DNA from 4 places in the Streptomyces cyaneofuscatus genome. Region 3 is predicted to be linked to each of the others. Evidence: riboswitches for the same ligand, from Rfam matches in the RefSeq annotation. Region 3 holds a riboswitch; each other region holds the start of a gene.

Region 1 (6,984 bases), 2.0 Mb from region 3:
TGCCAGCGCGGGTACTGCTCCACGTTGCGGTGGTAGTCGAAGGCCAGGGCGACCTGCGCCTCCTTGCGGCCCGGCCGGTCCAGGAAGTGCTGGTCGAGCGTCCAGCCGTCGGGGGACACCGCTTCCGGGTCCGTCGTGCCGCCCTCGTACTGGCCCCGGGTCGCCGGCAGCGTCAGCAGGTCCCGTACGCGGCCCTCGGCGCCCGGCGTCCCCGGGCGCAGGGCGATGAAGGCGCGGGCGTCCGGCGACAGGCCCTCCTCGTAGGCGTTGCCGTTCTGGACGACCAGGCCCGCGATCCGCTCCGGGTGGCGCAGGGCCAGCCGGAAGCCGACGGGGGCGCCGAAGTCGAAGACGTACATCACGAAGCGGGTCAGCCCGAGCTGCTCCACCAAGCCTTCGGTGATGTCGGCGAGGCGGTCGAAGGAGTACGTGAATCCGTCGGGGGTCTCCGTGTGGCCGAAGCCCGGGTAGTCCGGCGCGATCAGGCGGTGGTGGGCGCCGAGCGCGTCGATCAGACGGCGGAACTGGTGCGAGGCCGACGGGAAGCCGTGGAGCAGCAGGAGGACCGGGGCGTCGGGGCGGGCGGGGACCGACTCGCGGTAGAAGACCTGGACGCCTTCGACGGTGACGTGGCGGTGGAGCGTGCGGGGGACAGCGATCGGTAACGTCATTTCACATGCCTCCTGGGTGAGATGTGCCATTAGTTTGAGCGGGCTGATGCTAATGCGTCAATGGGGAGCTGTAGCGTTAGCGGTATGACCGACCCCGTGCCGCTGACCGGTGAGCCCCTCGCCGTCGACCTGGTCAACACCCGCCCGCGCCTGGCGAGTGGTCCCGTCGACCTGATCGGGGACGTGGCAGGACTGCGGGCCTGGCTGGCGCTGGAGGCCGAGCGGATCGAGGAGGCCGTGGGTCCGCTCGACGGTGACGATCTCGCCGAGCTTCGACGCGTACGCGAGCACATCGCCGCCGCCCTGTACGCCGCCCGGGACGGGGAGCCGGCCCCGCCGGAGGCCGTCCTGGGCATCAACCGGGCGCTGGCCGCCGCCCCGCTCGTCCGTGAGCTTGTCCGGGAGGGTGGGGAGGGGTTCGTGCTCGTCCCCCGCAGGGAGGGGGCGCCCGGCGTACGGCTCGCCGCGCTCTTCGCCGAGGACGCCGCCGCGCTGCTGGCCGGGCCGGCCCGGAGCCGGGTGCGGTCCTGCGGAGCCGAGGACTGCGTGATGCTCTTCGTGCCCGCGCACCCCAGCCGCCGCTGGTGCTCGGCCGCCCGCTGCGGCAACCGGGCCCGCGTCGCCCGCTACTACCAGCGGCATCGGACCGGCTGACCCGCACGGGGTGTGGTCGGGGCGGGCGCTCCGATGGCGTAGAGTTGTGTTCACCGACGCGGGGTGGAGCAGCTCGGTAGCTCGCTGGGCTCATAACCCAGAGGTCGCAGGTTCAAATCCTGTCCCCGCTACTGAAGATCCAGGCCCGGTACGCAGATCAGATCACTGATCGCGTGCCGGGCCTGAGTCGTTCCCCGGTGTTCCCCGGTGTTCTCCGGGTTGACCTTGACGCAACGTAAAGATCTAGCGTTTCCGGCATGGAGTGGTCCATCCAGGAAATCGCCAGAAAGGCCGGCACCACCAGCCGCACGCTCCGGCACTACGGAGACCTCGGTCTCCTCGCGCCCAGCCGGCTCGGGAGCAACGGCTACCGCTACTACGACCAGGACGCCCTCGTCCGGCTGCAGCGCATCCTGCTGCTGCGGGAGCTGGGGCTGTCCTTGCCCGCCATCAAAGGTGTGCTCGAAGGGCAGCGGGACACGGCCGTGGCGTTGCGGGCGCATCTGCGGCTGCTCGAACAGGAACAGGCGCGCATCGGACGGCAGATCGCCTCGGTGCGGACCACTCTCCACAAGACGGAGGAGGGAAGGGAACTCATGGCCGAGGAAGTGTTCGACGGGTTCGACCACACCGCTCATGAGCGGGAGGTGACCGAGCGCTGGGGCCGCGCGGCGTACGAGGAGGGCGACCGGTGGTGGCGTGCGCTCGGGGAGGCTGAGAAGAAGGCCTTCCAGGACCAGCACGAAGCCATCGCGCGGGACTGGGGCAGTGCCCGGGAGGCCGGGGCCGATGCCGGTGGTGAGCAGGCTCAGGAGATCGCCCGGCGGCACTGCGCGTGGCTGTCGTCGTCGTCCAAGGAGCCCAGCCGGTCGTACGTCATCGGGCTCGGCGAGATGTATGTCGCCGATCCGCGCTTCGGAAAGAACTACGATCGCTACGGGGACGGCACCGCCGCCTTCGTACGGGATGCACTGACGATCTACGCCGAGCGCAGGCTCTCCGACTGACCACGGAGGGCTCCGCACCAGGCCCGCTTCCCCCTATTCGGCCGATGACGGGTCGCCGCACGGCGCGGCTCCGGGAAGCCTGGACGGGGCGCGGTACCGTCCGCAGCCGTGGTCGGACCGGGCAGCAGGAGTGCACAGGTGGTGGGGATGGCGGAGAAGGGGCGCGGGCTCGTGAGGGCGAGCCTCGGGATCCCCGGGCGTGCCACGCCCGGCTCCACCGGGAAGGGCAGGCCGGTGGTGGCCCGGAACCCCGGCACCCGGCGGTTCGTCCGGCTGCTGCCCGTGCTGCTCATCGGCGGCGGGCTCCTCTTCGACTCGCTCGCCCCGCCCAACTTCACCGCCGTCCCCCTGTTCGTGGCCGCGCCGCTGATCGCCGCCCCTTTCTTCTCGCTCGCCAGCACGATCCGTACGGGCGTGGCCGCGGTCCTCTCCGTCATCGCGATGCGGCTCTCCGACGGCACGTCCACCCAGGTCGTCCCGGTCATCGAGATGATCACGGTCCTCACCGCCGCGGCCCTGGCCCTCGTCATCAACGGGGTCGTGCGCCGCAGCAACGAGCAGCTGGCCTCGGCGCGGGTCATCGCGGAGACCGCCATGCGAGCCGTGCTGCCGACCCCGGCGGAGCGGATCGGCGGGCTCCAGGTGGCGGCGCGGTACGAGGCGGCGCAGGCGGACGAGTTCGTCGGCGGGGACCTGTTCGCGGTGGCGGACACCCCGTACGGCGTACGCCTGGTCGTCGGTGATGTGCGCGGCAAGGGGCTGGACGCCGTGGAGGCGGTGGCCGTGATCATCGGGGCGTTCCGGGAGGCCGCCGAGCAGGAGCGGTCCCTGGAGGGGGTGGCCCAGCGGCTGGAGCGGGCGCTCGCGCGGGAGGGGACGCGGCGGTACGGGCTGGACGCCATGGAGGGGTTCATCACCGCCGTACTGGCCGAGATCCCGCCCGGTTCGGCCTCGCTGCGGCTGGTGAACCGGGGTCACCCGGAGCCCATCCTGCTGCACGCCGATGGAGCCCTTGAGGTCCTCGCGCCGTCCGTGCCCGCGATGCCGCTGGGGATGGACCTCGGGGTGTGGCCCGACCGGTCCGACGAGTGGGAGATGCCCCCGGGTTCGACGCTGCTCGCCTTCACGGACGGCCTCTCCGAGGCGCGGGACGCGAACGGGGTCTTCTACGACCCGGCGGCCCGGCTGCGCGGCCGGATCTTCCCCGGCCCCGAGGAGCTGCTCTCGGCGCTCACCGACGACGTACGGCTGCACACCGGGGGCCGGTCGACGGACGACTTGGCGCTGCTCGCGGTCAGCCGGCCGGCGGAGGGGCAGGCGCCGCGGCGGACGACGGTGAAGATCGTCGGCCGGGGCGATGACACGGTGCGTAATTGAAGGGCGCCGCTCCGCATAACAGTTGACACACCATCAGAAAAAGAGGTGTGGGCGAGGGGTCGTCAAGTCGTCCGATTCGCGCTGCTTGTGGGCGGTAAGTCCCCGCCGGAGCCGTTAATGATCAACAAGAACAGCTTGGAATCGAGCCCGTCTGTCTATTAACGTTCGATAACGCAGCGCGGTCGTCCCAGCCGTCGTCAGAGACGGCGCCGTGCGCGAGCGCCGAATCCCGCAAGGGAACCGGGGAACCACCTACATGGGGTGAATCGGACGCCTGTGTCTCGTGAGAGACGGAGGGGCCCGTAGGAGACCTTCCTGCTCCGAACCCGTCAGCTAACCCGGTAGGCGAGAAGGAAGGAAAGGAGTGCGCCCACGTGGCGTCCAACAAGCCTGCCCCTGAGGCCCCGTCACCCTTCACTGCCGACGGCCTCGGTGGTCCGGAGCGGACGTGGGAGGAGTGGAACCCCACCGCGGAGTCCATCCGTCCCGTGCGCGGCAAGCACCGCGTCGCCAAGCAGCGGGGTCTCGCCCGTAGCTCCACCGTCCTCGGGGTCGGCGTCATAGCGGCCGTCGGTGCGGGTGGCATGGCCACCGCCCAGAGCAAGCCGCCGGTCTCCATCTCCCTTCCCGATTCCATCGCGGACAACCTCCCCGACGCCAAGTCCCTTCCCGGCGTCGGTGCCTTCATGGCCGAGGAGGCCGAGGCCGCACCGGTCACCGCCGCGCCGCTCACCACCGCGGGCATCACGACCGCCGAGGCCGACCAGGGCGCCACCGACGCCGGCGAGGCCCTGCGCGCCCGCATCCTCCAGCAGGCCGAGCAGCAGCAGGCCAGCGCCGATGCCGAGGCCAAGGCCGCCGAGGAGAAGGTCGCGGCCGAGAAGGCCGCCGCCGAGGCGAAGAAGCAGCAGGACGAGGCCCAGGCCGCCGTCAAGGCCAAGATCGCCGCCGAGAAGAAGGCGGCCGAGGAAGCGGCGGCGAAGAAGGCCGAGGAGGAGCGCCTCGCGAAGCTCCGCGCCAGCTACACCCTGCCGACCTCCTCGTACACGCTCACCTCGACCTACGGCCAGTCCGGCGCGATGTGGTCCTCCGGCCAGCACACCGGCCTGGACTTCGCCGGGGCGGCCGGTTCGCCGCTCAAGGCCGTGCACGGCGGCACGATCACGGAGGCCGGCTGGTCCGGTTCGTACGGCTACCGCACGGTCCTCCAGCTGGAGGACGGTACGGAGATCTGGTACGCCCACCAGTCCTCGATCGACGTCTCGGTCGGCCAGCAGGTCAGCACCGGCGAGACCATCGGCCGCATGGGCGCGACCGGCAATGTCACCGGCGTCCACCTCCACCTGGAGGTCCGCACCGCCGGCGGCTCGGCGATGGACCCGGCGGCCTGGCTGAACAGCAAGGGCCTCACCGTCTGAGACCCGGGTACGTCGTTCGTCGTCGTCCCCTCGCATACCCCGGCAGCCCTGACGCTCACCCCCCGACGTCAGGGCTGCCGGTCTGTCCGCGTCCGACCGGGTGCCGGGACATGGAATAGGCGCCCCCGCCACCGCCGTTGAACCCCGACATGACTTCTCTGCGCACGCTCGGCAGCTCCGACCTCCAGGTCTTCCCCCTCTCCCTCGGCGGCAACGTCTTCGGCTGGACCGCCGACGAGGACCGGTCCTTCGCCGTCCTGGACGCGTACGCGGCGGCCGGCGGCAACTTCGTCGACACCGCCGACGCCTACTCCGCCTGGATCGAGGGCAACCAGGGCGGTGAGTCGGAGAGCGTCATCGGCAAGTGGCTCGCCTCCCGCGCCAACCGCTCCGACATCGTCGTGGCCACCAAGGTCGGCGCCCACCCCGACTACAAGGGGCTCTCCGCCGCCACCATCAAGGGCGCGGCCGAGCAGTCGCTGCGCCGCCTCGGCACCGACCACATCGACCTCTACTACACGCACTTCGACGACGAGACCGTCCCGGTCGAGGAGATCATCACCGCCCTCGACGGGCTGGTGAAGGACGGCAAGGTGCGCCACATCGCCGCCTCCAACATCAGCCCGGAGCGCCTCCAGGAGTCGCTGGACTTCTCCGAGCGCGAGGGCCTGGCCCGGTACGTCGCGCTCCAGCCGCACTACAACCTGGTCTCCCGCGCCACCTACGAGGGCCCGCTCCAGGAGACCGCCGCCCGCGCCGGCCTCGCCGCCGTCCCGTACTACGCGCTGGCCTCCGGCTTCCTCACCGGCAAGTACCGCCCGGGCGCCACGGTGGAGAGCGCCCGCTCCGCGAAGGCGGGCGAGCACCTGGAGTCGGAGCGCGGCCGGAAGGTGCTCGCCGCCCTCGACCGGGTCGCCACGGAACGGGGTGCCGAGATCGCCACGGTCGCCCTCGCCTGGCTCGCCGCCCGCCCGACGGTCGCGGCCCCGATCGCCTCGGCCCGCACGGTCGAACAGCTCCCCGCGCTGCTGGCCGTCGCGGACCTGGAGCTGACGGAGGCGGAACTGGCGACGCTCACGGAGGCGTCGGCCTGAAGTGAGTCACGGGGGAGGCGCGGTGGGGCCGTAGGGGTGGTGTCGGCCGTACGGGTACGGCTGCGGGGGCGGGCTGCCGTACGCGGTCCCGTGCCCCTGCCCGTAGCCGTATCCATACCCGTAGCCGTGTCCCTGGCCCTGTCCGTACGGCGGCATCGGCGGGCGGTACGGATACGGCTGCGGGCGCGGGCCCGTGCCGGTCATCCGGGCCGCGTGCGTGAGGGCCGGGGCCGCGATGGCCCGGCGCTGCCAGAGGTGGTGCAGCAGCTCCCGTTCCCGGGCGGCGAAGTCCGGGCCCACCGCGTCGTGGCGGGCGCGGCGGCGCAGGCCGGCCAGGGTCGTCGCGAACGACTCGTACTCGGCGACCGCGCGCGCCGCCGCCCGCCCCCGGGACCGGTCCTGCTTCCCGTGCCAGTGGCGGGCCAGGTCGCGGGCCACGCCCCGGGTCCGCATCGAGGAGAGCGCCAGGGGTTCGGCCGGGGTCAGCCAGCCGGCCGTGGCGTACGCGGGGAGTTCGGCGGCGAGCGTCCGCAGCTCCCGCCGGCGCCACCAGACCGCCAGCCAGGTCACCAGCCCGAACACCGGGACCATCACCATCCCGTACACCGCGTAGAAGCCGTACGGGCCGAAGGCCGACGAGCCGTTCCACAAGGCGTGCAGGCCCATCGCGAAGAGCAGGCCGAGCACGGGCAGGGCGATCCGGCGGACCCGGTGGTGGCGGGCGCTGATGGCCGCGAAGCCGAAGCCGAGGCCGGTGAGGACC
Region 2 (6,984 bases), 5.6 Mb from region 3:
CGACGGCGGACGCGGCGCGCTCGCCGCGGCGGGACTGGCGGGCGGCGAGGGGACCGTCGCCACGCTCACCCTCTCCAAGTCCCTGGGCAGCCAGGGCGGCGCGGTCCTCGGACCGGCCCGGGTCATCGACCACCTGGTCAACACGGCCCGTACGTTCATCTTCGACACCGGCCTCGCCCCGGCGGCGGCGGGCGGCGCGCTCGGCGCGCTCCGGCTGCTGCGCCGGGAACCGGAACGGGCGGCCAGGGCCCGGGAGGTCGCCACCACGCTGTACGAGCGGCTCACCGCCGCCGGGCTGACGGCGGTCCGCCCGGATGCGGCGGTCGTCTCCGTGCGGGCCCCCTCCGCCGACGCGGCGGTGACGTGGGCCGCCGACTGCCGGTCGGCCGGGGTCGCGGTCGGGTGCTTCCGGCCGCCGTCGGTTCCGGACGGCATCTCCCGGCTGCGGCTGACCGCACGGGCGGACCTCACCGAGGAGGAGATCGGAGGAGCGGTGGCCACGATCGTCGCCACCGCTCCCCGGGAGGCCCTGGTTCCGCTCAGCTGACCTGCTGCCCGTCCAGTCCGGCCACGAAGGTGGTCCAGGCCGTCGCGGAGAAGCACAGCGGCGGCCGGTCCACGTCCTTGGAGTCGCGTACGGCGAGGAGCGCGCCGCCGGAGTCCGCGCCACCGGACCCCGGGCCGCCGAGCCGCGCGGTCTCCACACAGTTGTTCATGCCGGTGGAGCGGCTGCTGCGGTGCCACAGCAGTGGTTCAGGGCTGTGTGACGACGGGCGCGGTGCGAGACGGTCGGACATGGTGCCCCCCTCGGGCAGAGTCGGACGTCCTGTCGGTTCAGCGGATCATCGTGCTAGCGCAAGCCGCAGCGGATCGCGTCGATGAGGTCCAGCGATCCGTCCGGCGTCAGTGCGTGTGCCTGCAGAGTGCGGAAGGCCGAGCTGTACGCCTCAAGGTCTTCTTTCCGCTCCAGATAGAGGCTACTCGTCAAGTGGTCGAGAACGACCACATCCAGATCAGAAATGTTCGGAAAGGAGAAGATGACGAAAGGAGAGGTGAGTCCGACATACCCGCCGACGGAGAACGGGAGCAACTGGAGGTCCACATGCGGGAGTTGGGCCACCTGCGTCAGGTGGTGCAGCTGGTCCCGCATCACCTCGGGCCCGCCCACCTCCCGGCGCAGCACCGCCTCGTCCAGTACGGCCGTGAACCGCAGCGGCGGCTTCGCGCGCAGCACCCTCTGACGGGTCAGCCGCACCTCGACCAGGGAGTCCAGGCGGTCCGCCGGCAGGCCGTCGAGCGAGGCGCGGGTCACCGCCCGCGCGTAACCGGCCGTCTGGAGCAGCCCCGGCACCACCGAGGTCTCCAGGGTCCGCACCGTACTGGCCTGGGACTCCAGGCTGATGAAGTCGCGGTACTGGGGCGGGATCAGGCCCCGGTAGGCGTGCCACCACCCCGAGCCGCCACCGCCCGCCGACCCGGCGAGCACTTCGAGCAGGGCGCGCAGCTGCCCGTCGCGCACCGCGTAGACGTCGAGCAGACGCGTCACGTCCTCGGGGCTGACCCCGCTGGCGCCGGTCTCGATGCGGCTCACCTTCGACTGGTGCCAGCCGAGAAGGTGCGCCGCGTCCCGGCTGGTCAGTCCGGAGGCGTGCCGCAGACTCCGTAACTCCTCGCCGAGCTTCCGCCGTCGGACGACGGGGCCGTGCAGCATCCGGTTCTCCTTGCGCTGTGCGGTACGGAACGGGACGGGGCCGACACGCACCGCACGGTTCGGCCCCGCAAGGGGGCCAGTGTGCCCTTCGTCCAGGTTGTGCGGGACCCGAATTCACCGCTTCGAGCGACAGATATATGCATATCTTGGTCGAACGTCGTTACAGCGAGCTTCAACAGTGGCAGTCTGGCGCGAAGCACCATCCTGGCCGACTTCCGGTCGGCCGGGGCGCGAAAGGGACGGCGTCGCCATGGCAGACCATCAGGAAGCAACCGTCACCCTGCCGAGCGATCCGGTTTCGGTCTCCTCGGCCCGCAGATTCGTGGCCAGGACCTTGGCCGAATGGGGCCTCTCCGAGGACACGGAGCTGGCCGACACCATCCGGCTGATCATCAGCGAGCTGGCCACCAACTCCGTTCAGCACACCTTCGGCCAGTCGCCCACCTTCACCGTCGATCTGCGCCTCGAACGCGACGAGGAGCTGCGCCTCGGGGTGACGGACAGTCACCCCCGGTGGCCCCAGCGGCTGCCTGCCGCCGTGCGGCAGGACAACGGACGCGGCATGGTGATCATCCGGTCGCTGGCCAAGGAGTACGGGGGACGGCTCACGGTCGTCCCGACGGCCGAGGGCGGCAAGACGGTCTGGATCGCGCTGCCCTGGGCGGTGCCGGTCCAGGGCTGACCACAGGGCCGGGAGGGGCGGCGGGATTCAGGAGGCCGCCGCCCGCCCGAACCCGCTCCGCAACAGGGCGAGCAGCGTCGCCGCCGCGGCGGTCGCCCGGTCGCCGCGGTGCACCACGGAGATCGTCCGGCGGAACTCCGCGGGCTCCAGCCGCCGTACGGCCAACGGCGTGGCCGACAGCGACGCGACCATCTCCGGCACCACCGCCACGCCGAGCCCCGCGCTGACCAGCGCGCACACCAGCGCGTAGCCCGGCGACTCGCACACCACCGCCGGGGTGGCGCCCGCCGCCGCCAGCGCGCTCTCCACCCCGCGCCGGGGCGGATGCGCCGGAGCGCTGCTGATCAGCGGCCGGCCCGCCAGCTCGGCGACCGGCAGCCGGCCTGACCCTTCGGAGAGCCGGTGCCCGACCGCGGTCGCCAGCACCAGCTCCTCCACCAGCAGGGGTTCCACGGTGACGCCCGGCGGCGGCGGGTCGGCCACCGCCGGTTCGTAGGTGTGGGTCAGCGCCAGGTCCACCTCGCCCGCGGTGACCGCCGCGATCCCGCCCGGCGGCTCGTACTCGGTGACGGCCAGCTCGACCTCCGGATGGGCCCGCCGGAACGCGCTCAGGACCGGCGGCAGCAGATGGACCCCGGCCGTCGTGAACGTCCCCACACGCAGCCTGCCGCCCGACAGCCCGGCCAGCTGCGCCAGCTCGTGCCGCGCCTGGTCCAGCTCGTCCAGGACCCGCCGGGCCCGCCCCGCCAGCAGCTCACCGGCGGCCGTCAGCCGCGCCCCGCGATGGTGGCGCACCAGCAGCGTCGCCCCGGCCTCTCGCTCCAGCTTGGCCAGCTGCTGGGAGAGGGCGGGCGCGGTGTAGCCGAGGTGGGCGGCGGCCCGCGTGATCGATCCGGTCTCGGCGACCGCCACCAGCGCGGCGAGCCGCGTCGGGTCGTACATGAAGCGTTCCTTTAGGCAGACCCAGAAGATTGCAAGTACACGCTAAAGGCTCCGCCGGTCCAGGCTGGACCCCATGGACGCACAACTGATCGCCTTCACCGGGGTCGCCGCCGGCATGGTCGCGCTGCCCGGCGCCGACTTCACCGTCGTCGTACGCAACGCCCTGGCCTCGCGCACCGCCGGTCTGGCCACCGCCCTCGGCGTCGCCGGGGGACTGCTCGTCCACACCGCGCTCGCCGTGGCGGGGCTCGCCGCGGTGCTGGTGACGATGCCCGTCCTCTTCCGCACGGTCCAGCTGCTCGGCGGCGCGTACGTGCTCTACCTCGGGATCAGCGCCCTGTACGCGATCCGGCGCCGGGTCTCCGAGGAGGGCCGTACGCCGGAGCATGCACCGGGGCCGAAGGAGCCCGAGGGGCTCGGGCGCGCGCTGCGCCAGGGATTCCTGACCAACGCGCTCAACCCGAAGGCGCCGGTCCTCTTCCTCAGCCTGCTGCCGCAGTTCGTCCCGGACGGGCAGCCGCCGCTGCCCAGGACCCTCCTGCTCGCCGCCCTCGTGGTCGCCCTCGCCCTCGTCTGGTTCTCGGCCCTCGCCCTGCTCGTGGACCGGCTGGGGCGGTGGCTGCGCCGGCCGCGTACCGCCCGGGCGATCGAGGGCGGCAGCGGCGTGGCGCTCACCGGACTGGGGCTGGCGCTGGTGACCGGGCCCCTCCTGCGCTGAGGTGCGCCGAGGGGCCCGTGCGCCCGCAAGGGACGGAGCGTCCGGCCGCAAGGGACAGAGAGCGCCCGGCCGCAAGGGAAGAGCGTCCGGCAGGTGGGTCAGCGGACCCGTCCGTACCAGACGCTCTTGGACCAGATTTTCGCCTTACGCACCACATCCCCGGATTTGGGGGAGTGCCAGATCTTCCCGCCCCCGGCGTAGATGCCCACGTGGTAGACGCTGCGGCCGGAATGGAAGAAGACCAGGTCGCCGGGTTTCCGCTTCGACGAGGAGATACGGCTGGTCTTGTTGTACTGCTGCTGTGCTGTGCGGGGAAGCTTCTTCCCCGCCTTCTTGAACGAGTAGACAGTCAGCCCCGAGCAGTCGAACCGGCTGGGACCCGCGGCCCCGTACTTGTACGGAGCCCCCTTCTTCGACGCGGCGATCTTGAGCGCCTTCGTCGAGTGGGTGGCGGCCTCGGCATCGTCGACCAGACCTGGCGCCAGCATCGAGGACGTCACGGCCAGGGTGAGTACGGAAGCCGTACCGACCCGGGCGAACAGAGACGGGACATGAACCTGCGCAGACATGCGCAACCCTTCGTCAGCCGCCTGTGAAGGATGACCTGTCGGGTTCGGGCTGGCGAAGTTGCCCGGCCGCTTGACGCGGCTTCACCCCGAGGGCTTCCCGGTCTCCCGGTCGGCCCGTAATGCTCGGGTCCTCCACTCCTGCCGATCCACTCCTTGTCGACCAGTCATCCGGGAAGCGGCAGGACTCGGCGTCCACCCGGACCGCCCCGCCGCGGTGGCGGGGGCTTGTCGTCCCAGGGATCTTGACTCACCAAGTGCCGGATTTCCGAGCCGAAACAGTGATTTGTGAGTCTCCTCACCACTGATCCATTCAGGTGGACAGGGTGGATTCGCCCCCGCCGACGAGCCGGGCGCACGCCCCCGTACCAGCGACGAAAGGCCGCATTCCGGGTACGGCTCCCGCGTCGAGCGCAAGTTGGGGCGTCGCTCGTGCGGGTGATCGCCTACGCCGAACGAGCGAGGGAAATTGATCGCGGCACCGGGCGTGTCGCGCGCGGGGCGACCGGCCCGCTCCCGTAATGCGCTCCCGGCGCGCGGAGCGGTTCAGTTCGGGGTCGGCGGCACGGCGACCCTGCCCGCCCGCCGCTCGCCGTCCAGCACCCGCAGGGCCCGTGCGAGCGTCGCCGCGTGGATCTGCCGCTCGCCGCGCTCGTGCATCAGGGAGAGGGCATCGCGCAGGGCCGCGGCCCGGGAGACCAGGGCCTGCGCGGCTCTCAGCGCGCTGTAGGTGTCGCTGCCGCGCGCCGGGTTGATGCGGCCCACCTGGTCGAGGACCGCGAGGTAGCAGTCGATCAGCTCACCCTCGGCGCGGGTCAGTGCGGGTAGGGGCGGGAACTCCGTGGGTTCCATGGGCGGTTCACCTCACGTCGTGCGGCGGCTGGGAGAGTGTGCGGTTCTCCACGACGTGGTCCACCAGCCCGTAGGCGCGAGCGGCCTCCGCGTCGAGGATGGTGTCGCGCTCGATGTCGGCGGTGACCCGCTCGGCGGTCCGGCCCGTGTGCCGGACCAGCATGCCCGTGAACAGCTCGCGGGTGCGCACCAGTTCGCGCGCGTGGATCTCCAGGTCGGACGGCTGGCCCCGCAACGGCTCTGCCAGCGCGGGCTGTTGAATGACTACCCGCGCGCCGGGCAGGGCATGTCGCCGCCCCGGAGCTCCGGCCGCCAGAAGAGCGGCCGCGTAGGAGCCGGCCTGCCCCAGACAGAAGGTCTCCACCTCGCAGGTCAGAAACCGCATCGTGTCGTAGACCGCCGCCATCGCCCCGAACGAGCCGCCGGGGCAGTTGATGTACAGCGACAGCGGCCGGTCCGGCTCAGCGTGCTCCAGATACATGAACTGCGCGATCAGATCGCTCGCCGCGGTGTCGTCGATCGGACTCCCGAGGAAGACGATCCGCTCGGACAGAAGCTTGGAGTACGGGTCCTGGGTCCGGGTCCCGGTCGCGGTGCGCTCGGTGAACTCGGGCAGTACGTAACGGGCGTCGGGTCGGGCATCGGGTCGGATCATGGCGGAGCCCCTCTCCTGGGTGCGTGACGGAACGCAGGCGCGACACAGGTCCGCCCTGCGCTCACGTCCTGTCAAAAATGTACAGGACGTACAGAAGAGAGGGAGGGTTGACGCGTTCGCGGGACCGAAGAGAGGGGCGGTGGGTGTCTATTCGCCTGTTCGTCTATTCGCAGCCGACTCCGTCACCGTCACGGTCGAGGTGGGAGTCGTACCCGGGGTCGCCTCTCCTGATGGGAGCGGCGCCCGCCGCACGGACGGCGGTGCAGTTCTTGTAGTACGTGGATCCCCCGCCCGAGTCGTCGCCCTCGTCGTAGACCGGGTCGGGCGCCTCGGCGGCGGGCTCGGGCGGCGGAGCGGTGACGGTGACTCGTACCTTCTTGATTTTCGTGACCGTCGGGGCCGGCTCCGGGCTGGCTGTCACGGTCACCTTGGCCGTCTCCGTCACGGTGACGGTCACCGTCGGCCCGGGCTCTGTCTTCACCGCCGCTGTCTGTACAGCTTCCGGCTCCTCGCCGGTGGCGCCGATCCCGATGCCGAGCAGGAACAGCACGCCGGCGGCGGGAAGGATGACGCGCTTACGGGCCCAGCGTGGTCCGGGGGAAGGGTCCGGCGGCGGGACGGTGACGCCCGGCCCCCAGTCCGCTTGCCGTGACGGGTGCTGCGGGTCGTTCCAATTCATTGTCCCCCCAAGGAAGTTCGTGGAGGAACGACGCTAATGAGCCGGGCGCGCCCGCAGGAGGAGGATGTTCCGTTGGTGATGGAGTTGTGACCAAAGAGCGGGGGAGTGATGGTCACGGCTCAGCGGTGGAGTCGTGTTGTGCGGATGCCGCGCGGCTCCGGGGCGGTTGCGCGCGCGCC
Region 3 (6,984 bases):
TCGACCAGGTGCAGCCGGTCGCGGCGCTTGGTGCGGCGGAACTCGCTGCGCCGGCGCACCACCTCGAAGCGGTGGTCGAGATAGACCTCCAGCAGCTCCTTGAGGCCCAGGGTGAGCGGCTGCCCGTCGACCAGTGCCACGTTGTTGATGCCGAAGGACTCCTCCATCGGCGTCAGCTTGTAGAGCTGTTCCAGCACCGCTTCCGGCACGAAGCCGTTCTTCACCTCGATGACCAGACGCAGGCCGTGCGCCCGGTCGGTGAGGTCCTTGACGTCGGCGATGCCCTGGAGCTTCTTCGCCGAGACCAGGTCCTTGATCTTGGCGATCACCTTCTCCGGGCCGACGGTGAAGGGCAGTTCGGTGACGACGAGGCCCTTGCGGCGGGCCGTCACGTCCTCCACGGCGACGGTGGCGCGGATCTTGAACGTGCCGCGGCCGTTCGTGTACGCGTCCTTGATGCCGCCGAGACCGACGATGCGGCCGCCGGTGGGCAGGTCGGGGCCGGGAACGAAACGCATCAGCGTCTCGACGTCGGCGCCCGGGTGCCTGATCAGATGGCGGGCGGCGGCGATGACCTCGCCCAGGTTGTGCGGGGGCATGTTGGTCGCCATGCCGACCGCGATCCCCGAGACCCCGTTGACCAGGAGGTTGGGGTAGGCCGCCGGGAGGACGACCGGCTCGCGCTCCTGGCCGTCGTAGTTCGACTGGAAATCGACGGTGTCCTCGTCGATCGCCTCGGTCATCAGCGACGTGGCGTCCGCCATCCGGCACTCGGTGTACCGCATCGCGGCCGGCGGGTCGTCGTTGCCGAGGGAGCCGAAGTTGCCGTGGCCGTCGACCAGGGGCAGCCGCATCGAGAAGGGCTGCGCCATCCGCACCAGGGCGTCGTAGATCGACGCGTCACCGTGGGGGTGCAGCTTGCCCATGACCTCGCCGACGACGCGCGCGCACTTCACATAGCCGCGGTCCGGGCGCAGTCCCATCTCGTTCATCTGGGACACGATGCGCCGGTGCACCGGCTTCATGCCGTCGCGGGCGTCGGGCAGGGCCCTGGAGTAGATCACCGAGTACGCGTACTCGAGGAAGGAGCCCTGCATTTCGTCGACGACGTCGATGTCGAGGATCTTCTCCTCGAAGTCGTCCGGCGGCGGGGTCTTCGTGCTACGGCGGGCCATCGCGGCTGCGACTCCTTCTCGGATTCACGGATTCTGATCGGACAACCTGGGGTACTGATGCGGACCATTGTGGACCTCCGCACTGACAACGCGGACCTCGACCCGTCCGAAGGCCTCCCGGGCGGCACGGCCGGGGACACCATCGACGGAAACTTCCGCGGAACGGGAACTTCGCCAGGTGCCGGTGCGCTTGCTTAGAGTGGCAGGTCTGGCAGGAAGTACCGGTCAGGAAGTCCAGTATCGCGATCGAAGGGACGTACATGCCCATGGGTCACACGGCCACCGCACAGGCCGGCTCCGGCGGCCTGACAGCGACCGAGCACCGCCTGGCCAACGGCCTGCGTGTGGTGCTCTCCGAGGACCATCTGACCCCGGTCGCCGCGGTCTGCCTCTGGTACGACGTCGGTTCGCGCCACGAGGTCAAGGGACGCACCGGTCTGGCTCACCTCTTCGAGCACCTGATGTTCCAGGGCTCGGGACAGGTCAAGGGGAACGGCCACTTCGAGCTCGTCCAGGGAGCCGGCGGTTCGCTCAACGGGACGACCAGCTTCGAGCGGACCAACTACTTCGAGACCATGCCCACCCACCAGGTGGAGCTGGCTCTCTGGCTGGAAGCCGACCGTATGGGCTCCCTCCTCGCCGCCCTCGACGAGGAGTCCATGGAGAACCAGCGCGACGTCGTCAAGAACGAACGGCGCCAGCGTTACGACAACGTGCCCTACGGCACCGCGTTCGAGAAGCTCACCGCCCTCTCCTACCCCGAGGGCCACCCGTACCACCACACCCCGATCGGCTCCATGGCCGACCTGGACGCCGCCACCCTGGAGGACGCCCGCGCGTTCTTCCGTACGTACTACGCGCCCAACAACGCGGTGCTCTCCATCGTCGGGGACATCGACCCCGAGCAGACCCTCGCCTGGGTCGAGAAGTACTTCGGCTCCATCCCGTCCCACGACGGCAAGCAGCCGCCGCGCGACGGCACCCTGCCCGAGATCATCGGCGAGCAGCTGCGCGAAGTGGTCCACGAGGAGGTCCCGGCGCGTGCGCTGATGGCCGCCTACCGGCTCCCGCACGACGGCACCCGCGCCTGTGACGCGGCCGACCTGGCGCTCACCGTGCTGGGCGGCGGCGAGTCCTCCCGGCTGCACAACCGCCTGGTCCGCCGCGACCGTACGGCGGTGGCGGCGGGCTTCGGGCTGCTGCGGCTCGCCGGGGCGCCCTCGCTGGGCTGGCTGGACGTGAAGACCTCCGGCGGTGTCGAGGTGGAGACGATCGAGGCCGCCGTCGACGAGGAGCTGGCCCGGTTCGCCGAGGAGGGCCCCACGCCGGAGGAAATGGAGCGCGCCCAGGCCCAGTTGGAGCGCGAGTGGCTGGACCGGCTGGGGACGGTCGCGGGCCGCGCCGACGAACTGTGCCGCTACGCGGTCCTGTTCGGCGACCCGCAGCTCGCCCTGACCGCCGTGGGACGCGTCCTGGACATCACCGCCGACGAGGTGCGCGAGGCGGCAGCGGCGGCCCTGCGCCCCGACAACCGGGCGGTGCTGGTCTACGAGCCCGTCGAGCCGGCCGAGGACGCCGAAGAGGCCACCGACGCGCCCGAGGGGGCGGACAAGTGAGCGACGCCGCCGTGACTGGAGTAGCCATGGAGTACCACCCGCAGCCGACCCCGGGCACCGCCCGCCCGTGGGCGTTCCCCGCCCCCGAGCGCGGCGCCCTGCCCAACGGGCTGACCGTGCTGCGCTGCCACCGCCCCGGCCAGCAGGTCGTCGCCGTGGAGATCTTCCTGGACGCGCCGCTGGACGCCGAGCCCGAGGGCCTGGACGGCGTGGCCACGATCATGTCGCGCGCGCTCTCCGAGGGCACCGACAAGCACAGCGCCGAGGAGTTCGCCGCCGAGCTGGAGCGGTGCGGCGCCACCCTCGACGCGCACGCCGACCACCCCGGCGTCCGGGTCTCCCTGGAGGTCCCGGCCTCCCGGCTGGCCAAGGCGCTCGGCCTGGTCGCCGAGGCCCTGCGCGCCCCGGCCTTCGCCGAGAGCGAGATCGAGCGGCTCGTCGGCAACCGGCTCGACGAGATCCCGCACGAGCAGGCCAACCCGTCCCGGCGCGCCGCCAAGCAGCTCTCCAAGGAGCTGTTCCCGGCCACCGCCCGGATGTCCCGCCCGCGGCTCGGCACCGAGGAGACGGTGCGGCGGATCGACGCAGCCGCCGTGCGCGCCTTCTTCGACGCCCACATCCGCCCGGCCACCGCGACGGCCGTCATCGTCGGCGACCTGACCGGCATCGACCTGGACGCCCTGCTCGCCGACACCCTCGGCGACTGGTCGGGCAACACGGCCCAGGCCCGCCCGGTCGCGCCGATCACCGCCGACGACACCGGCCGGGTGGTCATCGTGGACCGCCCCGGCGCGGTCCAGACCCAGCTGCTGATCGGCCGCATCGGCGCCGACCGGCACGAGCGCGTCTGGCCCGCCCAGTTGCTCGGCGCGTACTGCCTGGGCGGCACGCTCACCTCCCGGCTGGACCGGGTGCTGCGCGAGGAGAAGGGCTACACCTACGGCGTCCGCGCCTTCGCCCAGGTCCTGCGCTCCACCGGACCCGACTCGGGCGGCGCCGCGATGCTCGCCATCAGCGGTTCGGTGGACACCGAGTCCACCGGACCGGCGCTGGAGGACCTCTGGAAGGTCCTGCGGACGCTGGCGGCCGAAGGCCTGACCGATGCCGAGCGTGAGACGGCCGTGCAGAACCTGGTGGGCGTCGCCCCGCTCAAGTTCGAGACGGCCGCCTCGGTCGCGAGCACCCTGGCCGACCAGGTCGAGCAGCACCTTCCCGACGACTACCAGGCCCAGCTGTACGCCCGCCTCGCCGAGACGGGCACCGTCGAGGCGACCGCGGCCGTGGTCAGCGCCTTCCCGGTGGACCGGCTGGTCACGGTCCTCGTGGGCGACGCGGCCCAGATCGCGGAGCCCGTGAAGGCGCTCGGCATCGGAGAGGTGACCGTCGTCACCGGCTGACGCACCGTCGGCACACACCAGGACGAAAGGACCCCGGCGGAGAGTGATTCGCCGGGGTCCTTCTGTATGTCCGTTAAGTGGTGATCATTCCTTTTGTTTAAAAGTGCGGCTATGTGCCCTGTGGGATGCGCGACAAATCCCCCTGTCCGTTTGGTGCCGGGAAGCCGCCCCGCCTAGCGTCGGCCCGGCTGTCCGTCACCCGTATGCCGCGTCCGCGGCGCCGGGCAGCCATCGCCGAGTCCCCGTCAGGCGCGAGCCTGGGGAGCCGGGGACCCACGCAGTCCCTGGGGTGAATCGGATCCCCGTGCCGTGACCCGGCGCGGAGCTCCGTAGGAGACCTTCCTGCTCCGAACCCGTCAGCTAACCCGGTAGGCGAGAAGGAAGGAAAGGATCAGCCCCTCCATGGCGTTCACCCGTGCCACCGGGAAGCACCGTGCCCCGAGCCGCCTGACGCGCCGCAGCGCCCAGGCCGCCGGCATCGCGGCCCTGGCCACCACCGGAGTCCTCGGCTCCCTGGCCTCCCCGGCCGCCGCAGCGGACTCCGAGGCCCCCAAGGCCGCCGAGACCGGACTCACCCAGGCCATCGCCCTCGACGCCACGCTCGCCGAGCAGATCGACGCCCAGGCCCGGGCCCAGCACCAGCAGGCCGAAGCGATCGCCAAGGCGAAGGCCCAGGCGGCCGCCGAAGCCAAGGCCAAGGCCGCGAAGGCCAAGGCGAAGGCGGAGGCCCAGCGCAAGGCCGAGGCCCGCGCCAAGGAGATCCGCGAGGAGAAGGCCCGGGCCGCCCGCGCCGCCGAGCGCGCCCGCCTCAACGCCTTCCACCTCCCGGTCGCCGGCTCGTCCGTCACCACCGGCTACAAGTCGGGCGGCGCGCTCTGGTCCTCCGGCAGCCACTCCGGCGTGGACTTCCGCGCCGCCTCCGGCAGCTCCGTCGTCGCGGTCGGCGCCGGTACGGTCGTCGAGGCCGGCTGGGGCGGCGCGTACGGCAACAACATCGTGCTCCGGATGACGGACGGCACGTACACCCAGTACGGCCACCTCTCCTCGATCGGCGTCTCCGTCGGCCAGAGCGTCAGCTCCGGCCAGCAGATCGGCCTCTCCGGCTCCACCGGCAACTCCACCGGCCCGCACCTCCACTTCGAGGCCCGGACCACCCCGGAGTACGGCTCGGACATGGACCCGGTCGGCTACCTGCGCTCGCACGGCGTCAACGTCTGACCCCCCACCTCGTCTGACCCCCACCTCGCCTGACCCCACCTCGCGCGACCCTGTCTCCCGAAGGCCCCGGTTTCCCGCCGGGGCCTTCGGCGTGCGCCGCGAAAGCCCCGTACCGCGCCACTCCATCCCGACCCTTGGCCAGAAGATATCCATCAATTCCGGCCTGCCATCGGAAATTGCGGCAGATTGCAATAGAGTCACGGAACAGGCGTCGGCCGGCCGCGTTTCGCGGGGATTAAGGCGGAGGTTCGGACATGCGCATTCCCGCGCAATCGGTATGCACGGCAATCCGTGACGACATCGTCTCCGGTGTCTACGAGCGCGGCAGCCGCCTCACCGAGGAGCTGCTGGCGCGGCGGTACGGGGTCTCCCGCGTCCCGGTGCGCGAGGCGCTGCGCACCCTGGAGTCCGAGGGCTTCGTCGTCACCCGCAGGCACGCCGGGGCCTGCGTCGCCGAGCCCACCGAGCAGGAGGCCGCCGACCTGCTGGAGGTGCGGATGCTGCTGGAGCCGCTCGGCGCCGCCCGGGCCGCCCAGCGCCGTACGGAGGCCCACCTCAAGGTGCTCCGCGGGCTGGTCAGGCTGGGCCAGGAGCGGGCCCGCCGGGGCGAAGGGGAGGATCTGCGGTCGCTGGGCGGCTGGTTCCACGAGACCCTCGCCCAGGCCTCCGGCAGCCCCGGCCTCATCGCCCTGCTCACCCAGCTCCGGCACAAGATCGCCTGGATGTACGCCGTCGAGCAGCCGGCCCGCCCGGTCGACTCCTGGGCCGAGCACGGGGCCATCGTGGACGCGGTGGCGCGCGGCGACGCGGAACGGGCCAGGGCGCTGACCGCCCAGCATGCGGAACGGGCCGCCGGGGCGCACCGGCTGCGCCGCCCGGACCGCCCCGGCCGGCGCACGGCGCCGCCGCCCCGGGTGAGTTCTTCGCAACACGGCGTAAACATCGCGGGTGCCCGCTATTAACAAGGACGCCGTATACAAAGAGAAGTAATTGCCGAGGGCTTTATTCGTGCTGCCCGAATAAAGTCGGAGTGGCTGATGCTCAGGTGTCAGGAATAACGAAAAGAGCCGTGGTCCCCCTCGGGGAACCACGGCTCACAGTCCGTCGCCGTTGTACGGTCTCGGGATCGTCAGACGGTCTCGGGGAGCTCTTCGAGCCCCTCGGCGACCAGCTTCGCCAGACGGTCCAGGGCGGCCTCGGCGTCGTCCGCGTCGGACGCGAGCACGATCTCCTCGCCACCCTGCGCACCCAGACCCAGCACCGCGAGCATCGAGGCGGCGTTGACCGGGTTGCCGTCGGCCTTGGCGATCGTCACGGGGACGCCGGAAGCCGTGGCGGCACGGACGAAGATGGAAGCGGGGCGGGCGTGCAGGCCCTCGGCCCAACCGACGTTTACGCGGCGCTCAGCCATGGTTCTGCCCTTCACATATCAACGGTTGTCTAGACCAGTCTCTCATGCGGTGCGCGATGCTGTGCCCGGCCTCCCTCCCCTCCGCGACGCCCTGACCGGGGCAGTCCTCAGACTGCCCCGGTACCGACCCCTCCGCGACCGGGACACCGGCCGTAGGCTTTGCCCAT
Region 4 (6,984 bases), 1.3 Mb from region 3:
CGGCGGCCAGCAGGGCCGGTTCGACGGCCGGGGCCCAGGCGGGCAGGAACTCCAGGCGCGGCAGCCGCCCCCGCTCCCGGAACGCGTCGACGAGGGCCGCCACATCGTCCGCCGTGGGGTCCGCATCCCGGTCGGGGATGGCGTAGTTGGCGTATTTCAGCTCCCAGCCCGGGTTGTACCGGACGGTGAACGAGCCCACCCGGTAGTGGGTGGAAGAGCGCAGCGTGAGCGTGCGGGCGTACTCCTGGACGGCGTTCGCCATCGACATACGGGACGTTCCTTCGGCGGGGGAGAGGTCGGCGCCGGGGACTATGCCACCCGGGTCGCTCCGGCGAAAGGCATTTGGCTGATAGGCGCGATGCGGACCGGGGCGCCGGGGCGCGGCGCGTGGATCATCTGGCCACCGCCGATGTAGAGGCCGACGTGGCTGATGCCCGAGTAGAAGAAGACCAGGTCGCCGGGGGCCAGTTCGGAGCGGGAGACCCGCTGTCCGGCGTTGATCTGGGTGTAGGTGGTCCGGGGCAGGCTGACGCCCGCCGCCTTCCAGGCCGCCTGGGTCAGCCCGGAGCAGTCGAAGGCGTTGGGGCCGGTCGCGCCCCAGACGTACGGCTTGCCGATCGCCCCGTGCGCGAAGGAGACGGCCCGCGCCGCCCGGGAGTTGGGGGCGGCGACCGAGGCGCGGGGGGCCGAGCGGTCGGCGTGGGCGGTGGAGCGGTCGGCCGGGGTGCCTGCCCCGGCCCGGTCGGCCGAGGTCGCCGGGGAGCCGCCGTGGGCCGCGTCGGCCGCGCGTTCGTACGCGGCGCGCTCGGCGGCGGTGAGGGTGGCCAGGAGCGTGCGGGCGTCGGCCAGCTTCGTCCGGATCGCGGTGCGGTGCTTGTCCAGCTCGGCGCGGCGGGCGGCGAGCGCCTCGGTCTCCTGGTCGGCGCGGGCCTTGACCCGGGCGATGCCGGAGAGCTGGCGCCGGATGTTGCTGAGCAGGCTGGCCTGCCGGTCGCCCGCCCGGTCCAGGTGGGCGGCGCGCTCCAGGTAGCTGTCGGGGTCCGAGGAGAGCGCCAGCTGTAGGGCGGGGTCGAGGGTGCCGGTGCGGTACTGGGCGGTGGCCATCGAACCGAGCGTGTGGCGGGCGGTGTTGAGGCGGTCGGTACGGCGGGCCGCCTCGTCGGCCAGGGCGTCGACGGCCCTGGTGGCGGCCGCTTCCTTCTCCTTCGCCCCGTTGTACTTCTCGGTGGCGACCTCGGCGTCGTGGTAGAGCCGGTCGACCTTCGCCCGGACCTGGGCGGCGGTGGGAGCGGGCTCGGCGGGTGCGGCGCCGGCCCCGGTGGCCGAGGTGGCGGTGGCGGCCCCGGCGAGCGCCAGGGTGGCGGCGGTGCGGGCAGCAGGGCCGGTGAACGGGCGCTGCTTGGGTTTCCGGTGAGCGGATTTCCGGTGCGCGGCCACGGGGGCGGCATCCTTCCTGTCGGCTGCCCGCCGGGGGATACCGGCAGGTCCGGCAAGGACGCTATGCCGGGCGCACGGAAAAGGTTCGCCATGACAGCTATTGCCCGGATGTGACGTTTCGGCGCTGCCGAATGACCGGGGGCGTCAATACGGAACTGATCATTCCGGCAGGTTCGGGCACGGGGCGCCCAGTTCCGGCGAAGGTGTCGAGGAAGGCTTGCCTCACTGCTGGGTAAAGTTTTGGCCATGGCTAGGCTCCGGAGCCATGGACGTACTCATCAATGTCTTCGTCGCCCTGCACATCATCGGCATCGCCTCCCTGCTGGGCGGCTTCCTGACCCAGATGAAGGCCATGGGCGCGGGCACCGCCCGCTTCGTTCCCGCCATGCTGCACGGCGCGCTGACCATGCTGGTCACCGGCGTCGCCCTGGTCGGGCTCAACCAGGCCGACGACCAGACCGTGAACAACATCAAGATCGGCGTGAAGCTGGCGCTCCTCGTCGTCATCCTCGCGCTCGTCTACGTCAAGCGGGACGAGGAGAAGGTCGAGAAGGGCGCGTTCGCGGCGGTCGGCGGCCTGACGGTCGCCAACATCTTCATCGCCACGCTCTGGACCTGAGGGGTCCCGGGCTCTGGACCTGAGGGGTCCCGGGCTCTGGACCTGAGGGTTCCCGGGCCGGCCTCTCGGCGGCCGGCCCGGGACCTCCGGCACTACGCCGGGCGCACGCTGCCGTAGATCGGCATGTAGTAGATCGACTCCTCGCGGACGTTCGCCCCCGGCTTCGGGGCGTGGATCATCATCCCGTCGCCCTTGTAGATGCCGACGTGGCTGATGTCGTCGTAGAAGAAGACCAGGTCCCCCGGCTGAAGGTCGGACGTGGCGACCCGCGTGCCCACCTTCACCTGGTCCCAGGTGGTCCGGGGCAGCGTCACCCCCGCCTCCCGCCAGGCCGCCTGCGTCAGCCCCGAGCAGTCGTACGAGGCCGGGCCCGAGGCCCCCCACACGTACGGCTTCCCGATCTGGGCGCGGGCGAAGGCCAGCACCTTCTCGGCCTTCGCGGCGTAGCTGCCGTCCGTACCGGTCCCCGTACCCGTGCCCGTACCGGATCCCGGGCTCGTCCCCGTACCCGTACCGCTGCCGGAGCCGGAGCCGCTGTCCCCGCCGGACTCCTTCGCAGCCTCCTCGCGGGCCTTCTTCTCCGCCGCCTCGCGCTCCTCGCGCTCCTTGGCCTCGGCGGCCTGGCGGCGGGCCAGCTTCTCCGCCTTCTCCTTGGCCTCGGCCTCCTTCTTGCGCTCCAGCTCCGCCAGCCGCGCCTTCTCCTCGGCGGTCAGCTTCGCGAGCAGGGACCGGGCCTCGGTGAGCTTGTTCTGCACCTGCTGCTTGCTGGAGCGCAGCGTGGTCTGCGTCTCGGTGAGCGACTCCAGGCTCTGCACGGCCTCCGCGCGCTTCTTCGACGCCGCCGCCTGCTGCGTACGGAAGTCGTCGACGGCCTTCTGCTGCCGCTCCGTGGACCGGCTCATCAGCCGGCTCTGGTCGAAGTACGCCTGCGGGTCGTCCGCCAGGAAGAAGGTGGCGGTCGGCGCGATGCCGCCGGTGCGGTACTGCTCGGCGGCGAAGGCGCCCAGCTCCCGGCGGGCCTCGTTGATCTTCTCGGTCCGCTTCGCCACGTCGGAGAGCAGCGTGTCGACCTTGGCGCGCTGGGCGGTGGAGGCGGCCTTCGCCCGGTTGTACTGCTGGGTCGCGCTGCCCGCCTGCCGGTACAGCTCGTCGACCTTCTTCTGGACGTCCTCGATGGCCGGCTTCGGCTCGACGGGGGCGGCGGTCGCGCTCTGCGTGGAGAGCAGCGTCACCGAGGCCAGCGCGGCCGTCGTGAACCCGACGGCGGGGGTGGTCGTGCGCACCTTCGTGCGCGGCTTGCGATGCGATGCCAAGACCGGCATCTCCTTCCGTGGACCGCCTACCGGGTTAGCTGTCGGGTTCGGACGGAACGGAAGGCTGCCCTACGGTCCGTTGTGCGAGGGTACGGACCGATTCACCCCGGTTGTGCGTGTGGGTCCCCGGTTCCGAACTGCCGGGAGGGCAGCACGGATTCGGCAGAGGTGACCGTGAGACGCGGTTCGTCTCAGGGAGATTACGGATCACCTGACCGAGCACGCTAGCCAACCGGTGGCACCGCTGGGAAGGAGGATGAGCGATATGCCCGATACATTTTCGTGACCTTCTCGGATCGGGAGCCGTGCGCCCCCTCCGGCCGGGCGTTCCTTCACGGAACGTGGACGTCCGTTCTCCGTGCGTACGGCTGGGAACGGCCCTTTCCGGGTCCCTTCCGGGTCCCTTCCGGGTCGGTTCCGGATCGCTTCCGGTATCGCTTCCGGCCTTCGGCCGAACGTTGTCAGTGCGGCCGCCTAGACTCGGGAGGCGATGAGCAGCCTCTTTGACGACAGTTTCCTGACCGGCCTCCAGCCCACGGAGGACGGCCCGCCGCCGCCCCCCGAGGACCACGCACCCGAAGCGGTGCCGGAGGGGCTCTTCGAGGGCGTCTACGACGCGCCCCCGCCGCCCCGGGACGGGTATTACCGCGACGGCCACCCGCGCCCGGTCATCGACGCCGCCGCGCTGCTCGACGGGCTGAACACCGAGCAGCGCGCCGCCGTCGTGCACGCCGGGTCCCCGCTGCTCATCGTCGCCGGGGCCGGCTCGGGCAAGACCCGGGTGCTCACCCACCGCATCGCCCACCTGCTGGCCGAGCGCGGGGTGCACCCGGGGCAGATCCTCGCGATCACCTTCACCAACAAGGCCGCCGGCGAGATGAAGGAGCGCGTCGAGCAGCTGGTGGGCCCGCGCGCCAACGCCATGTGGGTCATGACCTTCCACAGCGCATGCGTCCGCATCCTGCGCCGCGAGTCGAAGAAGCTCGGCTTCACCTCGTCGTTCTCGATCTACGACGCCGCCGACTCCAAGCGCCTGATGGCCCTGGTCTGCCGCGATCTCGACCTGGACCCCAAGCGCTACCCGCCGAAGTCCTTCACCGCCAAGGTCTCCAACCTCAAGAACGAGCTCATCGACGAGGAGACCTTCGCCGGGCAGGCCGCCGACGGTTTCGAGAAGACCCTGGCCCAGGCGTACGCGCTCTACCAGGCCCGCCTGCGCGAGGCCAACGCGCTGGACTTCGACGACATCATCATGACGACGGTCCACCTCCTCCAGGCCTTCCCGGACGTCGCCGAGCACTACCGCCGCCGCTTCCGCCACGTCCTGGTCGACGAGTACCAGGACACCAACCACGCCCAGTACACGCTGGTACGGGAGCTGGTCGGCCCGGCCGGGGAGGCGGACGCCCCCGCCGAGCTGTGCGTCGTCGGTGACGCGGACCAGTCGATCTACGCCTTCCGGGGCGCGACCATCCGCAACATCCTCCAGTTCGAGGAGGACTACCCGAGCGCGAAGACGATCCTCCTGGAGCAGAACTACCGCTCCACGCAGACGATCCTCTCCGCCGCCAACGCGGTCATCGAGCGCAACGAGAGCCGCCGCCCCAAGAACCTGTGGACCAACGCCGGCTCCGGCGCCCGCATCACCGGCTATGTGGCCGACACCGAGCACGACGAGGCGCAGTTCGTCGCCGACGAGATCGACCGACTGACGGACAAGGGCGACGCGAAGGCGGGCGACGTCGCCGTCTTCTACCGCACCAACGCCCAGTCCCGTGTCTTCGAAGAGATCTTCATCCGCGTCGGCCTGCCCTACAAGGTCGTCGGCGGCGTGCGCTTCTACGAGCGCAAGGAGGTCCGGGACGTCCTGGCCTACCTCCGCGTCCTCGCCAACCCCGAGGACACCGTCCCGCTGCGCCGCATCCTCAACGTGCCCAAGCGCGGCATCGGCGACCGCGCCGAGGCCATGATCGACGCCCTGTCGCTGCGCGAGAAGATCTCCTTCCCGCAGGCGCTGCGCCGCGTCGACGAGGCGTACGGCATGGCGGCCCGCTCCTCCAACGCCGTCAAGCGCTTCAACACGCTGATGGAGGAGCTCCGTACGATCGTCGAGTCCGGCGCCGGACCCGCCGTCGTGCTGGAAGCGGTGCTGGAGCGCACGGGCTATCTCGCCGAGCTCCAGGCCTCCACCGACCCGCAGGACGAGACCCGTATCGAGAACCTCCAGGAACTCGCCGCCGTGGCCCTGGAGTTCGAGCAGGAGCGCGGGGAGGAGGAGGGCGCCGGCACGCTCGCGGAGTTCCTGGAGAAGGTCGCGCTCGTCGCCGACTCCGACCAGATCCCCGACGAGGACGAGGACGGCTCCGGCGTCATCACGCTGATGACCCTGCACACGGCGAAGGGCCTGGAGTTCCCGGTCGTCTTCCTCACCGGCATGGAGGACGGCGTCTTCCCGCACATGCGGGCCCTCGGCCAGACCAAGGAGCTGGAGGAGGAGCGCCGCCTGGCGTACGTCGGCATCACCCGCGCCCGCGAGCGGCTCTACCTGACCCGGGCGGCCATGCGCAGCGCCTGGGGCCAGCCCTCGTACAACCCGCCCTCGCGCTTCCTGGAGGAGATCCCGGAAGCGCACCTGGAGTGGAAGCGCAAGGGCCCGATGGCCGCCCCGGCCGGACCCACCTCGGGCATCACGTCCTCGCTCTCCTCCTCGCGCGCCCGCTCCGGCCCCTCGGGCTTCGCGACCCGGCGCACCACGGACAAGCCCACGGTCACGCTGGTGGTCGGGGACCGGGTCACGCACGACCAGTTCGGGCTCGGCACGGTGACGGCCGTCGAAGGGTTCGGCGACCAGGCCAAGGCGACGGTGGACTTCGGCGACGAGCGCCCGAAGAAGCTGCTCCTGCGGTACGCGCCGGTCGAGAAGCTGTAGGGCGGGGCGTACGGGGATTACGCGAGAGGGGCGGTACGGGCTTCTGCTGAAGCCGTACCGCCCCTCTTCCGTATGTTCGTACGTTCTCCGTCAGGTCGGGTTGACGCCGTGGCTCCGCAGCCACACCAGCGGGTCGATCGACGCGCCGCCGCCGGGCCGGACCTCGAAGTGCAGGTGCGGGCCGGTGGAGTTGCCGGAGCTGCCCGCGTACGCGATGACGTCACCGGCCTTCACCGGGCCGGACCGGATCTTGGTGCTGCTGAGGTGGCAGTACCAGGTCTCCGTACCGTCGGCCATGGTCACGATCGCCATGTTGCCGTAGGCGCTGTTGTACTGGGTGCGCACGGTGCCGTCGGTCGCGGCCATCACCGGGGAGCCGTAGCCGACGGGGAAGTCGATGCCCGTGTGCACGGACATCCAGTTGACACCCGCCTGGCCGTAGTAGGCGCTCAGCCCGTGCTGCTTGACCGGCAGGACGAACTTGGGGCGCAGCGCCTCGCGGCGGGCGGCCTCCTCCTCGCGCTTCTTCTTCTCCTCGGCCTGCCGCTGCTTGAGGTCGATGCGCTCCTGGGTGCGGCTCGCGCGCTGGCGGAAGTCGTCGCTGCCCTCGGAGAGCTGCTCCAGCTGGCTGTCGAGCTTGTTGTTCGCGGCGACCGCTTTGACCGTGGTCGGATCGGCGACGGCCA

Evidence for each region. A riboswitch is a leader RNA that binds a small molecule or an ion and turns the genes downstream of it on or off. The one in region 3 is predicted to bind cyclic di-AMP.
Region 1: it holds a riboswitch for cyclic di-AMP, as region 3 does, so the genes downstream of both, R2B67_RS16645 (M23 family metallopeptidase) here and R2B67_RS07195 (M23 family metallopeptidase) in region 3, are expected to answer to the same signal.
Region 2: it holds a riboswitch for cyclic di-AMP, as region 3 does, so the genes downstream of both, R2B67_RS32310 (C40 family peptidase) here and R2B67_RS07195 (M23 family metallopeptidase) in region 3, are expected to answer to the same signal.
Region 4: it holds a riboswitch for cyclic di-AMP, as region 3 does, so the genes downstream of both, R2B67_RS12910 (C40 family peptidase) here and R2B67_RS07195 (M23 family metallopeptidase) in region 3, are expected to answer to the same signal.

What each region holds. Positions count from the first base shown of each region.
Region 1 covers NZ_CP137002.1:3,783,234-3,790,217, reverse strand. Annotated here, with positions in the region: gene R2B67_RS16670 (alpha/beta fold hydrolase) at 1-671, opposite strand, end outside; gene R2B67_RS16665 (CGNR zinc finger domain-containing protein) at 756-1,325, shown strand; tRNA gene R2B67_RS16660 (tRNA-Met) at 1,383-1,456, shown strand; gene R2B67_RS16655 (MerR family transcriptional regulator) at 1,583-2,332, shown strand; gene R2B67_RS16650 (PP2C family protein-serine/threonine phosphatase) at 2,480-3,709, shown strand; cyclic di-AMP (ydaO/yuaA leader) riboswitch at 3,920-4,072, shown strand; gene R2B67_RS16645 (M23 family metallopeptidase) at 4,084-5,127, shown strand; gene R2B67_RS16640 (aldo/keto reductase) at 5,277-6,221, shown strand; gene R2B67_RS16635 (PrsW family intramembrane metalloprotease) at 6,228-6,984, opposite strand, start outside.
Region 2 covers NZ_CP137002.1:7,298,528-7,305,511, forward strand. Annotated here, with positions in the region: gene R2B67_RS32280 (8-amino-7-oxononanoate synthase) at 1-547, shown strand, start outside; gene R2B67_RS32285 (DUF397 domain-containing protein) at 540-797, opposite strand; gene R2B67_RS32290 (helix-turn-helix domain-containing protein) at 851-1,711, opposite strand; gene R2B67_RS32295 (ATP-binding protein) at 1,962-2,393, shown strand; gene R2B67_RS32300 (LysR family transcriptional regulator) at 2,421-3,335, opposite strand; gene R2B67_RS32305 (LysE family translocator) at 3,409-4,053, shown strand; gene R2B67_RS32310 (C40 family peptidase) at 4,152-4,622, opposite strand; cyclic di-AMP (ydaO/yuaA leader) riboswitch at 4,626-4,791, opposite strand; gene R2B67_RS32315 (hypothetical protein) at 5,166-5,471, opposite strand; gene R2B67_RS32320 (ATP-dependent Clp protease proteolytic subunit) at 5,479-6,126, opposite strand; gene R2B67_RS32325 (excalibur calcium-binding domain-containing protein) at 6,290-6,805, opposite strand.
Region 3 covers NZ_CP137002.1:1,744,865-1,751,848, reverse strand. Annotated here, with positions in the region: gene R2B67_RS07210 (DNA gyrase/topoisomerase IV subunit A) at 1-1,175, opposite strand, end outside; gene R2B67_RS07205 (M16 family metallopeptidase) at 1,436-2,791, shown strand; gene R2B67_RS07200 (M16 family metallopeptidase) at 2,818-4,188, shown strand; cyclic di-AMP (ydaO/yuaA leader) riboswitch at 4,411-4,577, shown strand; gene R2B67_RS07195 (M23 family metallopeptidase) at 4,591-5,406, shown strand; gene R2B67_RS07190 (GntR family transcriptional regulator) at 5,661-6,368, shown strand; gene R2B67_RS07185 (HPr family phosphocarrier protein) at 6,536-6,817, opposite strand; gene R2B67_RS07180 (bifunctional acetate--CoA ligase family protein/GNAT family N-acetyltransferase) at 6,983-6,984, shown strand, end outside.
Region 4 covers NZ_CP137002.1:3,040,362-3,047,345, reverse strand. Annotated here, with positions in the region: gene R2B67_RS12925 (GNAT family N-acetyltransferase) at 1-268, opposite strand, end outside; gene R2B67_RS12920 (C40 family peptidase) at 310-1,437, opposite strand; gene R2B67_RS12915 (hypothetical protein) at 1,703-2,056, shown strand; gene R2B67_RS12910 (C40 family peptidase) at 2,149-3,378, opposite strand; cyclic di-AMP (ydaO/yuaA leader) riboswitch at 3,377-3,544, opposite strand; gene pcrA (DNA helicase PcrA) at 3,860-6,298, shown strand; gene R2B67_RS12900 (M23 family metallopeptidase) at 6,389-6,984, opposite strand, start outside.